DNA from 3 places in the Sporosarcina sp. P29 genome. Region 2 is predicted to be linked to each of the others. Evidence: riboswitches for the same ligand, from Rfam matches in the RefSeq annotation. Region 2 holds a riboswitch; each other region holds the start of a gene.
The links. Region 2 has a riboswitch for cobalamin ahead of CSV68_RS10775 (ribonucleoside-diphosphate reductase subunit alpha). Riboswitches for the same ligand answer to the same signal wherever they lie in the genome.

Region 1 (4,566 bases), on a different contig from region 2:
CTGCTCTGCAAATGAAGGTGCAACCGGCATGAGGATAGCGGCACTCGCTAATGCGAATGCTGCTGTTATTTTTGTGAAGTTTTTGATGATAGAAATAAAGCATACCTCCTTATTTAATAATGAATAATTTACGAGCAGATTGTTTTATTGTTATTCCTTCTGCAGAGACTGGATCAATTACGACTAAAGAATATAACTGACCTTCCATATAGTCTGTTTCAGGTGTCACAGTAACTGTTACACCGTTTGCTTTCACTGTGGCTGGCACACGCTTGCCTGTAATGTCTTCTACATAGATTTTATTTAAATTCACTTTCGAGTCTTGAATTTCTCTGTTGAACGTGACTGTAAACGTATGAGAAGGTTCTACTACTTCGGCATCGAAATAACGATATGGACGATCATTATCTACAATAAATACTTTTTTCGTTCCTTCAGGAATTTCCGTTTCTTTCTTCGTTCCATTTTCTCCAGCTTGCACAACATAATATCCTTCAATCATTTCCGTGTTTTCAATAAAAATAGGAGACCAAATTTCATTTTTATTTTTCTGCACCTTTAGAAGGCTGTCATTAAGAATCCCTTGAAGAGTTGAATGACTTGAAACTTCAAGTTGCGTTGATTTTTCTGAGAAGTCATATAAACGCCCTTCACCTTTTGTAAATAAATCAAATGCTACAAGACCTTGAATCGCTTGTTCTGTAGCCATTCCGTCTGTCGAACCCGTTAAAGTATGCTTGAAGCCCCCATTTTCTGTTTGGAAGCTTAACAAATGATCGATCAAGTTGATGCCATTCTTTGTAAAACGTTCTCCTTGGGGATCGATGTTATTTGCTGTCAGTCCAATGATCACTTGCGAAGTGGCTTCACTAGAAATGCCACCTACGAACGTTTCGTTAAATCCACCAGTAGAACCTTGGCTTTCTGACAAGAAAGTAACTGCTTTCTCGACAGCTTTTTTAACAGCTGGTTGCTCATTGTATGGAGCTAATCCAATAAGAGCCATTGCTGTCATATCATAACTCGCAGTCCCTGTATTACTTGTAGCTAAACTCCACGCACCATCAGCCCTTTGATAGCTTAAAAGAGCCTCAACTATCTTTTCGCGGTTCCATTTTGCATCTTTTGGAACTTCATAGTTTTTCGTATCGAGTGCAACTAATGCAAAAATCAAACCATTCGTTCCTTGGCGAGTCATCGTATCAACATTTCTAATACTTATACTGTTATAAATTTTATCCAGTAAATCGATACCATTGATATTTTTAGGATCTCTCCCTATCGCTGCTGCCGCTATCGTCAAACGTTCTGCATCTGTTATTTTTAGACGTTCCAAGTTCGCAACGATTTGTTGTTGGACATTTTGTTCGAATACTTCTTCATAACTTTCCGGTACAGTTGCTCCGGCTTTTGCTAAACCAACTGCCGTCCATTCGCTCGAAACAGATTTACTCAGTATATAATCTGTGACTTTCTTAATTGCTTCAGGTACGCGTTCTTGACTCGCAACTACTGTAATTTGTAATGCATCTGCCGCTTTCCCTACCACAGCTGCTTCTGTTGCAACTAGTGAGAGGTTTTCACGTTCCACTTTGCCTTTTAATTGAATTGTAATTTGCTGATCCGTATTTTGGGTGATTGTAGAAATTGTTAAATTAGATGGTTCGACAGTCCAATTCGCCGTCTCTAGCGCTGCTGACGTAAAAGTATCTCCTATTAGATTCACAGTAATTGCGGGATTATCACTATGTTCTATAACCTGTGTAGACGTAGACATAGCGGCCCAACGACCATAGAAGAACTTCACCACGTCAGTATTTTTCAAGACATAAGCAGCGGCTCCAACAGAAGGAGCTTGTCCGTTTACTGTATAATTCCAGCCATCCCAACCGCCTAATGTTCCTGCTTCTTCATTATCAATTGATGTTACATACGCCCCGAAATCACTTTCTTGCACAGTATATTTTATGCTCTGGCTATTCAGTGCCTTCTTCAATGCATCTAATGCATTTTGTCCTTCTGTAACTTGAACCGCTTCTTTTAAAATTCCCCCCGATAAACCTTCTACTTCGACATCCACTAAGTAGTTAGCGGCTTGCGGGCTTATATTACTTTGTTGAACATCCGAATTCGCTAAAGCAACTAAACTCGTTGCAGGTAACAGCATCGTTACTGCTAGTAAAACACTTGCAATGATAGATACATAACGCTTAAACAAATGATTTCCCCCTTATCCTAGTTTGGTAATTGAACGTAAAAAAGCCCTTGCCTCCAGAAAGAGACAAGGGCACTATGTATAAGCGGACTTCAGTTAATGACTTATTACATCCAATACAATATGCATACCTCTTCCTGGGAGGCGTAACGCATGGTATTTTGGCAAGTCTCCTGACTTATGGATCATCACATCTTCAACCTTCCCAGTATTTCACCAGTGGTGTTTTGAAGATATTTCCCATTTACAGTGGCCGGACCGTACAGGATTTTCACCTGTTTCCTTTTTCATCTTTACAATAATGTAAAGAACCAAAATATTCTATTCAATTTTACATTAGTATATCACATGCTCACCTGCTACTTTTTATTATTTCAAAAGAATAGTATAAAAGACCGATGAAAGAATCTCTCATCGGTCTTTTTGTAAATATTATTTATTTCATCACGTGCTATATAAGTGAGTGAATGCTTACAGCTCCTGATAATCCCGCTGATAGACTCCGCCATCTTTCACTTCTGCATGATAAAGTGCTTTCAATGCAAAGCTTTTCTCTAGCTCATGCTCTTTCATAATCTCTTTCAATCGCCTGTTTAACTCTGGGCTATGCTTTACGAGCTGAAGCATCTTAGGTTGTGAATATTGCACGAAAATCCCCTCCTCATTTCATTTGTTTCTATAGTATAACATGGCTACGGTTCTTGGTGTATGAAAGGAAATTGTTCTTCTAGCTGGAAATCACCCTCAACTTTCATGTATACTGACACAAGCACAAGCTAATGACTATGGGCAAGTAAATGAATTGCGCTACAGAACCAACTTACATATTGGACGAGAAGGAATTTTTCTCGTCTTTTTTATTTTCACTAGTAATGATTTTGTCAACAAACCGCCTTTTATTTAGCGTTTACATGGGCGATTAAATGGGTAATGTGAAGTGTATGTGTGCAATTTTATTGTGCTTTTCGATTATGTACTTAGCTCATTTCACAAACTACATTCAAAAAAGGAGGACCTATGAAAAAAGTATCGTCAACATTTTATATTACATTAGCAGCGGTCGTATTGGCAGTCGGTTATGGTGTAATTGCTCCCGATCACTTTGAGGCTGTCACGCTCGTTATAAGAAACTTCATTTCTGATTCATTCGGCTGGTATTACTTGCTGACAGTTTCTATGTTATTCTTCATCTCAGTTTATTTGATATTCAGTCCACTCGGCAGGATTCGATTGGGGAAAGACAGTGATAGACCGCAGTTTTCTATGTTCTCTTGGCTTGCGATGCTATTTTCCGCCGGTATGGGAATTGGACTCGTGTTCTATGGAGCTGCAGAACCTCTTTCACATTATGCAGTAAGTTCAGCTACTGCACCTACTGAAACGAAAGAAGCGTATAAAGAAGCGATGCGTTCAACATTTTTCCATTGGGGCTTCCACGCATGGGCCATATACGGTATGACCGCTTTAGCACTAGCTTACTTCCAGTTCCGCAAGGGTCAGCCTGGATTGATTTCTGCTACACTTCGTCCAATTTTCGGTAATCGTGTAGAAGGTAAACTCGGAACCGTCATTGATGTCTTTGCAGTTTTCGCTACTGTCTTCGGCGTCGCAACATCACTTGGTTTTGGAGCAGTCCAGATCAACGCAGGTTTGAATTACTTATTCGGTGTACCGATCGGTTTCTGGTCTCAATTTATTATTATTGGGGTCGTAACTGTATTATTCCTAATATCCGCATGGAGCGGTCTTGGAAAAGGTATTCGTATTTTATCAAATACAAATATGGTATTAGCTCTTACACTGTTGGTCTTTATCATTGCACTCGGTCCAACATTGCTGATCTTCAATATGTTCACTGATTCTATCGGAGGTTATTTAGAGCACCTCATTCGTATGAGTTTCCGTACAGCACCACTTACACCTGAAAATCGTTCATGGTTGAATGACTGGACACTATTCTACTGGTCTTGGTGGATAGCGTGGTCACCATTTGTCGGCATGTTCATTGCCCGTGTTTCGAAAGGTAGAACAATTCGTGAATTCATGATCGGTGTGCTTGTTGTACCGACAGTATTGAGCGCCATTTGGTTCTCAGCATTTGGTACGACAGCTATTGAAACACAAAAGGCAGGCATTATCGATCTAGCCTCAACTGCAACAGAGTTGACGATTTTTGAGATGTTCAGTGGATTGCCTTGGTCATTCGTCATTTCAGTTGTCGCTATTTTGCTGATCACATCATTCTTCATTACATCAGCGGATTCAGCAACATTTGTACTCGGCATGCAGTCGTCATATGGTTCATTGACTCCACCTAATAACTTAAAAGTTGTCTGGGGTGTCATTCAGTC
Region 2 (4,566 bases):
TGACGGGGTATCTCCGTTCCAAGCATTTACAATCAGTGCTGCATCACGCGTAGGAACTGGTAACGTAGCAGGGGTAGCCCTTGCGATCGGAATCGGTGGTCCTGGTGCAGTATTTTGGATGTGGGTTATTGCTCTAATCGGTATGGCAACTGCATTCATTGAAAGTACATTGGCACAAGTATATAAAGTGAAAGATGGCGATACTTTCCGTGGAGGGCCAGCGTATTACATGCAAAAAGCACTCGGCTGGCGGAAACTTGGAATTGTCTTCGCGATTTTATTGACAATGTGTTTTGGATTTATCTTTAACGCAGTGCAATCGAACACAATCAGTCAATCGTTCACGGACGTATTCGGCATTCCACATTGGGCTGTAGGGGTTGGACTCATTGTCCTGACGGCAGTGATCGTCTTTGGCGGTGTGCAACGTATTGTTAAAGTAACGCAGACAATCGTCCCTGTCATGGCAACATTTTATATTATCGTAGCATTGTATATTGTAATATTGAATATTACAGAAGTTCCAGCGATGATCGCATTAATTATCGAGCACGCATTCGGTATTAAAGAGGTCATGGGTGGCGGAATTGGAATGGCTATGATGCAAGGTGTACGCCGAGGTCTCTTCTCCAATGAAGCAGGTATGGGTAGTGTGCCAAACGCAGCAGCGACAGCGAACGTATCGCACCCAGCAAAACAAGGACTCGTACAATCATTAGGCGTATTTTTCGATACCATCATCATCTGTTCAGCAACTGCCTTCATTATCTTACTTGGCGGCTTGTACCAATCAGGCGAAACAAACGGTATCTTATTGACACAAGCATCCATGGAAGTACACGTAGGCGCATGGGCACCATACTTCATCGCTGTGGCGATCATGTTCTTCGCCTTCAGTTCCATCATCGGTAACTACTACTATGGCGAAACGAACATCGAATTCATCAACGCCAACGTCATATGGAAACGAATCTATCAAGTACTCGTACTCGCAATGGTCTTTTTCGGAGCCGTTGCAAAAGTACAAATTGTCTGGGATATGGCTGACCTATTCATGGGACTAATGGCCATTATCAACCTAGTCGTCATTCTACTCCTAGGCAAAATCGCCTTCAAAGTACTCGACGACTTCACCAAACAACGAAAAGCCGGCAGAAACCCCGTCTTCAAATCAGCTAGCATCCCTGGCCTAAAAGGCGCAGAATGTTGGGAAGAAACAGCTGAAAGAGCAGAAGATCGTTTGTAATATCGATAGAAATTCTCGGGCTTTTGAGGTTTTGATCTTGAACTACTATTAAAATGAGTAATGAACTGACTAAGTGTTAGGTGTTTTATGTAGGATGAGGGCGGAAGACGAGGGCCCTTCGGAACGCGTCCCCCGGCTGGAGCCCTCATCCCTTCTCCTAACTAATTTCACTATCTAAATAAAACGTTCAGACAAACAATTTAGTCAAGAAGTAAAAAGTTTGATATACTATAAAATACTGAATAAGAAAAATCGAATCGTAGTTCAGAAGAAGGATTCTGAACATCGGTTCGATTTTTGTTTTGCATGTTTGAACACAACATGTTAGGGTTATATATGAATCAACACACTATATATAGTGTATAACAGCATTTAGATGAATTGGTACCCACCACGTTTAAAAGGGAATCCGCCACGAACGGAGCTGCCCCCGCAACTGAGGGCACGGACGACTATCTTATGAAAACCACTGCTTCGGCGGGAAGGAAAGATGGAAGAACGATGTGCCAGCCAGTAGACCTGCCAGTCATCTCAGCAAAACATTCTTCGGGGTTGGAGAGTGAAAGCACAAAGCAGTCTTTTTTCAGTCTGCCTAAAACTTTCCGCTATCTACTACACGTCAATCGACGACTCCCGATTATATCGGGAGTTTTTTTATTTAGTACATAACCGAATTAATTAACTAAAGGGAGCGGATATAATGGCTATTATTCAAGAATCTGTGGGACTTCATTTATTGATGGAAAACTTACAACAGGAATTCGGCAAGAAACAAATCGAACCGTTGATCGAAGCGAGTGAGAAATTCCAAGAGCGTCACCCAGCGAGCTCAGCAACTGAATGGACGAACGCCATGGTGCTAGAGTCTTTAAGCCGTATTGATGAAGCGAATGCGTATTGGACGTTTGTAGCGGCGCGTATTTATTTATTCGACGTCTATGCAAAGCAAAAAGCATTGCGTGGAGCGGATGTCTATACCGATTTTGCGAAAAATGTAGAACGCTTGGTGGAACAAGGTTTATATACACCCGTTCTGACAGAGAAATATAGCCAGGACGAGCTTCAGGAAATCGGTAAGCTGCTTGATCCTTCTCGTGACCTATTATTCACATATATCGGATTGAAAACATTGGTAGACCGCTATGTAACGGTGAACTTTAAGAAACAGTCCGTGGAGCTTCCGCAAGAGCGCTGGTTGATCATCGCGATGACGTTAATGCAAGATGAAACGGTAGACCGTATTCATAAAGTCAGCGAAGCGTATTGGGCGATGAGCAACTTGTACATGACGGTTGCGACGCCTACATTGTCGAACGCAGGCAAGATGCACGGTCAGCTATCAAGTTGCTTTATCGATACAGTAGATGATTCACTGCAAGGGATTTACAACAGCAACACCGATATTGCGAACTTGTCGAAATTCGGTGGCGGTATCGGAGTCTATATGGGAAAAGTTCGTTCTCGCGGTGCATCGATTCGTGGTTTCGAAGGTGCGTCAAGCGGTGTTCTTCCTTGGATCAAACAGCTGAACAACACAGCAGTCAGTGTTGATCAACTCGGACAACGTCAAGGTGCCGTAGCCGTTTATCTCGACGTATGGCATCAAGATATCTTCACGTTCCTCGACCTCAAGCTCAATAACGGGGATGACCGTTTACGCGCACATGACATTTTCACAGGCGTATGCTTGCCGGACTTGTTCATGGAGAAAGTCGAGTCCCGTGAAGACTGGCATTTATTCGATCCACATGAAGTCCGCACGAAAATGGGCTATTCATTGGAAGATTTCTATGATGAAACAAAAGGACAAGGAACATTCCGCGAGAAGTATGAAGAATGTGTCCGCAATGAAGATTTATCAAGAGAGACGGTTTCAGCGATTGAAATCATGAAGCGGATCCTACGTAGCCAGCTGGAGACGGGAACGCCATTCATGTTTTACCGCGACGAAGTAAACCGTATGAACGCTAATAAGCATGAAGGAATTATTTATTCTAGTAATTTGTGTACAGAAATATTACAAAATATGTCAGCATCTACACATGAATCGGTTACACTCGAAGACGATATGGTCGTCACACGCACAAAACCAGGCGATTTCGTTGTATGTAATCTATCATCGATCAACCTTGGAAAAGCTGTGACAGCAGACGTTTTAGACCGCTTGATCAAAATTCAAGTACGTATGCTCGACAACGTTATCGATCAAAACCAAATTCCAGTTGTACAAGCACAACGCACAAATGCACGCTACCGTGGAATTGGACTCGGCACATTTGGTTGGCACCATTTACTCGCATTGAAAAACATTCAGTGGGAGTCAGACGAAGCGGTGAATTTCGCAGACGAGTTATACGAAAATATCGCGTATTTGACAATTAAAGCTTCAATGGAATTATCAAAAGAAAAAGGCGCGTATCCATTGTTTGATGGTTCGGATTGGCAAACGGGAGAATATTTCGAGCAACGCGAATACGATTCCAATAAATGGCGTGAACTGCGCATGGACGTGGCAATGAACGGTATGCGTAACGGCTACTTGATGGCAGTTGCGCCGAACAGCTCGACGTCGGTTATCGCAGGCTCAACAGCATCGATCGATCCAGTGTTCAAGCCGTTCTACCATGAAGAGAAGAAAGACTATAAATTACCGGTTATTGCACCGGATCTAGATCACAATACGTATGACATTTACCGTCGTTCTGCTTACATCGTCGATCAGCGCTGGTCTATCAAGCAAAACGCCGCGCGTCAGCAACACATCGATCAGTCGATTTCATTCAACATCTATGTACCGAACTCCATCCGTGCATCTGTTATTTTGGATCTGCACTTGCAGGCATGGAAATCCGGCATGAAAACGACGTACTATATGCGTTCAACCGCAGCAGAGATTGAGGAGTGCGAGTGGTGTCATTCTTAATCGCCTATGCATCCTGGAGCGGCAACACACAGGAAGTAGCGGAATTGATTACGGAACGTCTACAAAATGAAGGTGTCGAAGTCGATACCTATCGCATCGGCATCGGCCTCATCCCAAATGTTAAAGAATACGACGCGTTGTGCATCGGTTCATTCACATGGGAAAAAGGGGCAACGCCGGATGAAGTCAAAGATTTCGTGGCGGACGTCGGCTATAAACCGGAGCTCGTCTACGTCTTTGGCACAGGGGATACCCAGTTTGGCGGCGATGATTTATTTTGCAAAGCAGCAGACAAGCTAGCGAAATTTTATCATTCCCCATTTGAACCATTGAAGATTGAGCAAAGCCCACGCGGCATGCAAGAACAAATCGTTACGAATTGGACGAAAGGAGTGCT
Region 3 (4,566 bases), on a different contig from region 2:
CAAGGTAAAGGTTATGCCAGCAGATTTCTTAAACTCCTACTTACCAGAATGGAAGAAAAGTATCAATGCGACAAGATATATTTAAGTATTTATCCAAGTAATAAAGCCGCACAGCATTTATACGAAAAATTCGGTTTTAAGTTAAATGGAAAAATTGATGATGTAGGTGAATTCCCTTGCCTCATCATGGAACTTGATCTTCAAAGGAGTCCTTTGCAATGAATTCATCTTCACCCAAATTCAATCAATTGGATACTGAGCCAGTAGGACGTATCTTTTTACGTTACCTAATACCTTCAACTGTCGGTATGTTACTAATGGCAATCAATATTGTGGCGGACGGCATCATGGTTGGTAATCGATTGGGTGCAGAAGCATTAGCGGGAGTCGGAATTTCGGCTCCCGTTTATACTATCTTTTTTGCTATTTCTTTATGGATTGGTATAGGTGCCGCCACAAAATACTCCATGGCGATGGGTGCCAAAGATATTCAGAAGGCTCGTTCGATTTTCACACATGCGATTCTTTCTATATTCTTTTTCACCATTATACTAGGCTTGACCGCCTTTATTTTTAGGGATCCGCTAGCGTACGCACTAGGAGCGAATACGACCACTTTCCCTTATGTATCGGAATACTTATTTGTGATTTTACTGTTTGGCTTTATCTTTACTGTAGAGAACACATTTAGTATTTTCGTACGGAACGACGGAGCACCAAATCTTTCAATGGCGGGGCTAATTGTGACTTCTGTCGTGAACATCATCTTGAATTATGTGTTCTTATTCATTTTAGATTACGGCGTTGCCGGTGCTGCAATTGCTACAATTATCGCTTCTTTTTTGGGCATGCTAGTACTGGTCACCCATTTCTTTAAGAAGAATAATAACTTGAAACTGATTCGTTTAAAGTTCAATAAAAAGTTGTTTTTAGCAATCCTATTTGTCGGATTCCCGAGCTTTCTATCTGAGTTAGGGATTTCTTTCTTTACCATTACACATAATATTGCGTTTGAACGGATGGCTGGTACAGAAGGTGTTGCAGCATTCTCTATTTTGAACTATGTGCACAGTGTCATGCTAATGCTATTCTTAGGAATGGGTGGTGCAATTCAGCCACTGATCAGTTATTATCAAGGCTCTGGCAACCGAGAAAGAATGAAGGAAACCGTAAAAAAGGCCACCCTTACTGTAGTCATCGCAGGTGCTGTGTTTTTCCTCGTTGGCCAGTTTGCAGCGGGCCCTATTGTATCGATTTTCGGAGACTTCCCACAAGCCGTCAGAGATTTGGCCACTACCGGAATTAATTTATTCTTCATTGCTTATTTATTCACAGGTACAAACTTCGTGATGATGACGTATTATCAGTCAGTCGGCAATGTACGGATGGCCACTTGGATCACCGCTTCTCGCGAAATTATCATTATGTTGATTTTCTTGATGATCTTACCACGCTTCTTTGGGCTAAATGGTATTTGGCTATCTATCCCTGCGTCTGAGTTTATTGTATTTGTTGGAGTATATTTATATCAACGAAACGCGACTCGTCATTCGCTGAGTGGGTAACATGATTACAGACAAAAGTTATAGTGCAGATCCTATATGGATACTGCGCTATTTTGTTCCTTTCATAAATAATAGTGATATACTGAAAGAGCAACTGAATATCGTGTTAGAGATAGGTGCGTTTATTTTTCTTAAACGCTTAAAAGGGAAATCGGTGAAAAACCGATGCTGTCCCGCAACTGTGAGTTGGAGTATAATTCGTTACCACTGTTTCACCGCAAGGGAAATGGGAAGGTGAATTATACGTTGAAGACGAGCCAGGAGACCTGCCTAGATCAGTACACACCAATACCCTACGCGGATAGGAGGTGTCAAGTGCGGCTTATGAACAATCATACACAAGCCGACGTACGAAAAAACGGGATCAGGACATTCAATAGGTGGCTTCGATACAGCTTCTATCGATCCACTATATATGAATATCCGACTGAACCGTTTAATTCGTCATGGCTTCCCACTTAACATCCTTCCAGGTATTTACCGGACGGATGTTTTTTCATGTCAACGAACCAATACAAAACACGATGAGGAGAATGAACTATGCACAATCAAACAATTGATGACTTTACAAACTTATTAAAGGATACACTGATGTCGGATCGAGTAAGCACTCACTCTACCCCCCTTCCCATACTAGTAAAAGATGTAAAGAAACAAATATCCGAAGATTCCACTAATAACTCTGCAGAAAAAGCTAGACAATTGGCTAATTTAGATAAAGCATATCAAATCGTAGTAGCTGAATTAGTAGGTAGTAACTAATTTATAGTAAAACACCCCTGACTTTGATTTGTGTCAGGGGTGTTCTTGTGTTATAGAGATTCTTTAATGACACGCTTATAATTCAATACGGAAAGCAAACCAAATATAGAATAAAGTGCTGTGTAGATGAACATCACAATAATCGTTGGTGTCAGCATTTCAGTACCAAATAAGAACCAGCCGGATTTCACAGCAAAATAGCTGTGAAAAAGACCGACGATTAATGGAATACCGAAGTTAAATAGCTGTTTTCGTTGAACCCCTTTAAGTAAATCTGTCTGTGTAAAGCCGAGTTTACGAAGAATGGTGTAGTTGGATTTTTCATCTTCACTTTCATCCATCTGTTTAAAGTATAGTATGCACCCAGACGTTACAAGGAAAGCGAGGCCAAGGAACCCGACGATGAACATGATCATGCCCGCAGCTTGCATTTGTTCAATTCTTTCTTCAACCTTCGATTCATGCCCTGCCCAGTCGTTTATCCCCAATTCATTAAATAATTCATTTGCTTTTTCCACATCATTTTCATTGTCAATATCCACCCCATGATACTCTGTAAATTCGGATGTAATAGAAGGATCTTTGTCTTTATTCATTACCTGGAATACTTGATCATCCACTACCGCGACAACGAAAGCATAGGTCACACGCGTTGGGAGAACTGCTACCCTTTCCGTCCCTTTTAGTGTCAGATCATACAAATGCTCTTTACCTTGAAATTCGACTTGCTGATTCTCTTGGAATTTCATGAAGTTTTCCGTCAAACTATCGGAGTTGACGAAGAGCACTTCCTTTTCTGCTACGTCTATCTCCGACAATCCTTCATCACTAATGACGATCATTTCTGTATCGGTATAACTCACATCTGGACTATCCCCAACCGGAATAGATAGAACTCTCGATAAATCAACAGGTGTAGTCAATAGATCAATAGCTGTCTCTGTAAAGGCGATGCCTTTACTTTCAAGTGCCTGTGTAAACTCCATTGCACGTGTTTTATCAGGAATGGTAAAGTCAGCAGGAATAGTTCGCTCTACTGATTTCTCTACTGAATAATACGAGATATAACTTAACGAAAGTAATGCTATAGATAGCGCAGATAAAGATGTAATAATCATTAATAGAAAAGAATTCGATTTCATTCGAAACATAATCGAAGAGAGCGATAGTACGTCGTTAACGTTCAAATATCCTCCTTTACGATTACGAATCAGGTTAAAGATAAAGCTGACCGATCCTTTATAAAATAAATACGTTCCTACAATCACGGAAGCGAGTATGACAATCATCACTAGAAATAGCTGATTCACGAGGAACACACTACTAAATAATCGGGCTGATAAATAATAACCAACTATTATGAGGAGAATACCGAACACACCGATGACCGCTTGAAATACTGTCATCTTTTTCACTCGTTGCTGCGTCACAGTAGTCACACGGAACAAAGACAATATACTTTGTCGTTTAATAAATATCGCATTCATAATCAAAATCAATACAAAGATTGCCGCAAATACGACCAATGTCTGAAATAATGCCTCTGAAGAGAAACGCAAAGTCGCAACATCCATTACACCAGTGACCTTAAATAGAATCAGCATGAGTAATCGGGACATTGAAAACCCTAAAAATATCCCTACAACGAGAGAACCGATGTATAACACAAAATTCTCGACACTTAAAATACGAAAAACAGTTCCTTTCGTCATCCCGATCAATTGGAATAATCCAATTTCCTTACTGCGGCGTTTAATGAATAGATTGTTAGCATATAGCAAAAATACAGATACGATAACAATCAAAAAAACTGAACCTGATTTAATTGCTGCAGCACCTTTCACTCCTCCAGTTGCTTCGTCCAATGCTGGATCAAACTGCAAAGTTACGAATGAAAAGTACAAGCCTACGCTAAAAACCAGAGCAAAGATATACACATAATAATGCTTTAGATTTTTCTTGATATTGCGGAAGATTAACTGGTTAAGCGTCATATTGCACACCACCCAGAACACCTTGTGTTTTGATAATATCATTGAAAAATTCGTTTCGTGTTTGGGCTCCTTTATTCAGTTGCGTATAAATTTGTCCGTCTTTGATAAACACGACACGCTCACTAAAGCTTGCGGCAAGTGGGTCATGAGTGACCATCACAATAGAGGCATTTCGCTTCGTGTTGAGATCACTTAGTTTGTTTAACAAATCAGATGCCGCCTTTGAATCAAGAGCGCCTGTTGGT

Region 1: another riboswitch for cobalamin. It lies ahead of CSV68_RS10080 (DUF4430 domain-containing protein); the one in region 2 lies ahead of CSV68_RS10775 (ribonucleoside-diphosphate reductase subunit alpha).
Region 3: another riboswitch for cobalamin. It lies ahead of CSV68_RS09695 (hypothetical protein); the one in region 2 lies ahead of CSV68_RS10775 (ribonucleoside-diphosphate reductase subunit alpha).

What each region holds. Positions count from the first base shown of each region.
Region 1 is NZ_PDYX01000010.1:11,476-16,041, forward strand. Features, by position in the region: gene CSV68_RS10075 (S-layer homology domain-containing protein) at 1-30, opposite strand, end outside; gene CSV68_RS10080 (DUF4430 domain-containing protein) at 110-2,218, opposite strand; cobalamin riboswitch at 2,362-2,546, opposite strand; gene CSV68_RS17330 (hypothetical protein) at 2,687-2,863, opposite strand; gene CSV68_RS10090 (glycine betaine uptake BCCT transporter) at 3,233-4,566, shown strand, end outside.
Region 2 is NZ_PDYX01000011.1:35,066-39,631, forward strand. Features, by position in the region: gene CSV68_RS10770 (alanine/glycine:cation symporter family protein) at 1-1,246, shown strand, start outside; cobalamin riboswitch at 1,611-1,787, shown strand; gene CSV68_RS10775 (ribonucleoside-diphosphate reductase subunit alpha) at 1,986-4,169, shown strand; gene CSV68_RS10780 (flavodoxin) at 4,157-4,566, shown strand, end outside.
Region 3 is NZ_PDYX01000009.1:56,100-60,665, reverse strand. Features, by position in the region: gene CSV68_RS09705 (GNAT family N-acetyltransferase) at 1-222, shown strand, start outside; gene CSV68_RS09700 (MATE family efflux transporter) at 219-1,565, shown strand; cobalamin riboswitch at 1,663-1,853, shown strand; gene CSV68_RS09695 (hypothetical protein) at 2,106-2,327, shown strand; gene CSV68_RS09690 (ABC transporter permease) at 2,378-4,321, opposite strand; gene CSV68_RS09685 (ABC transporter ATP-binding protein) at 4,311-4,566, opposite strand, start outside.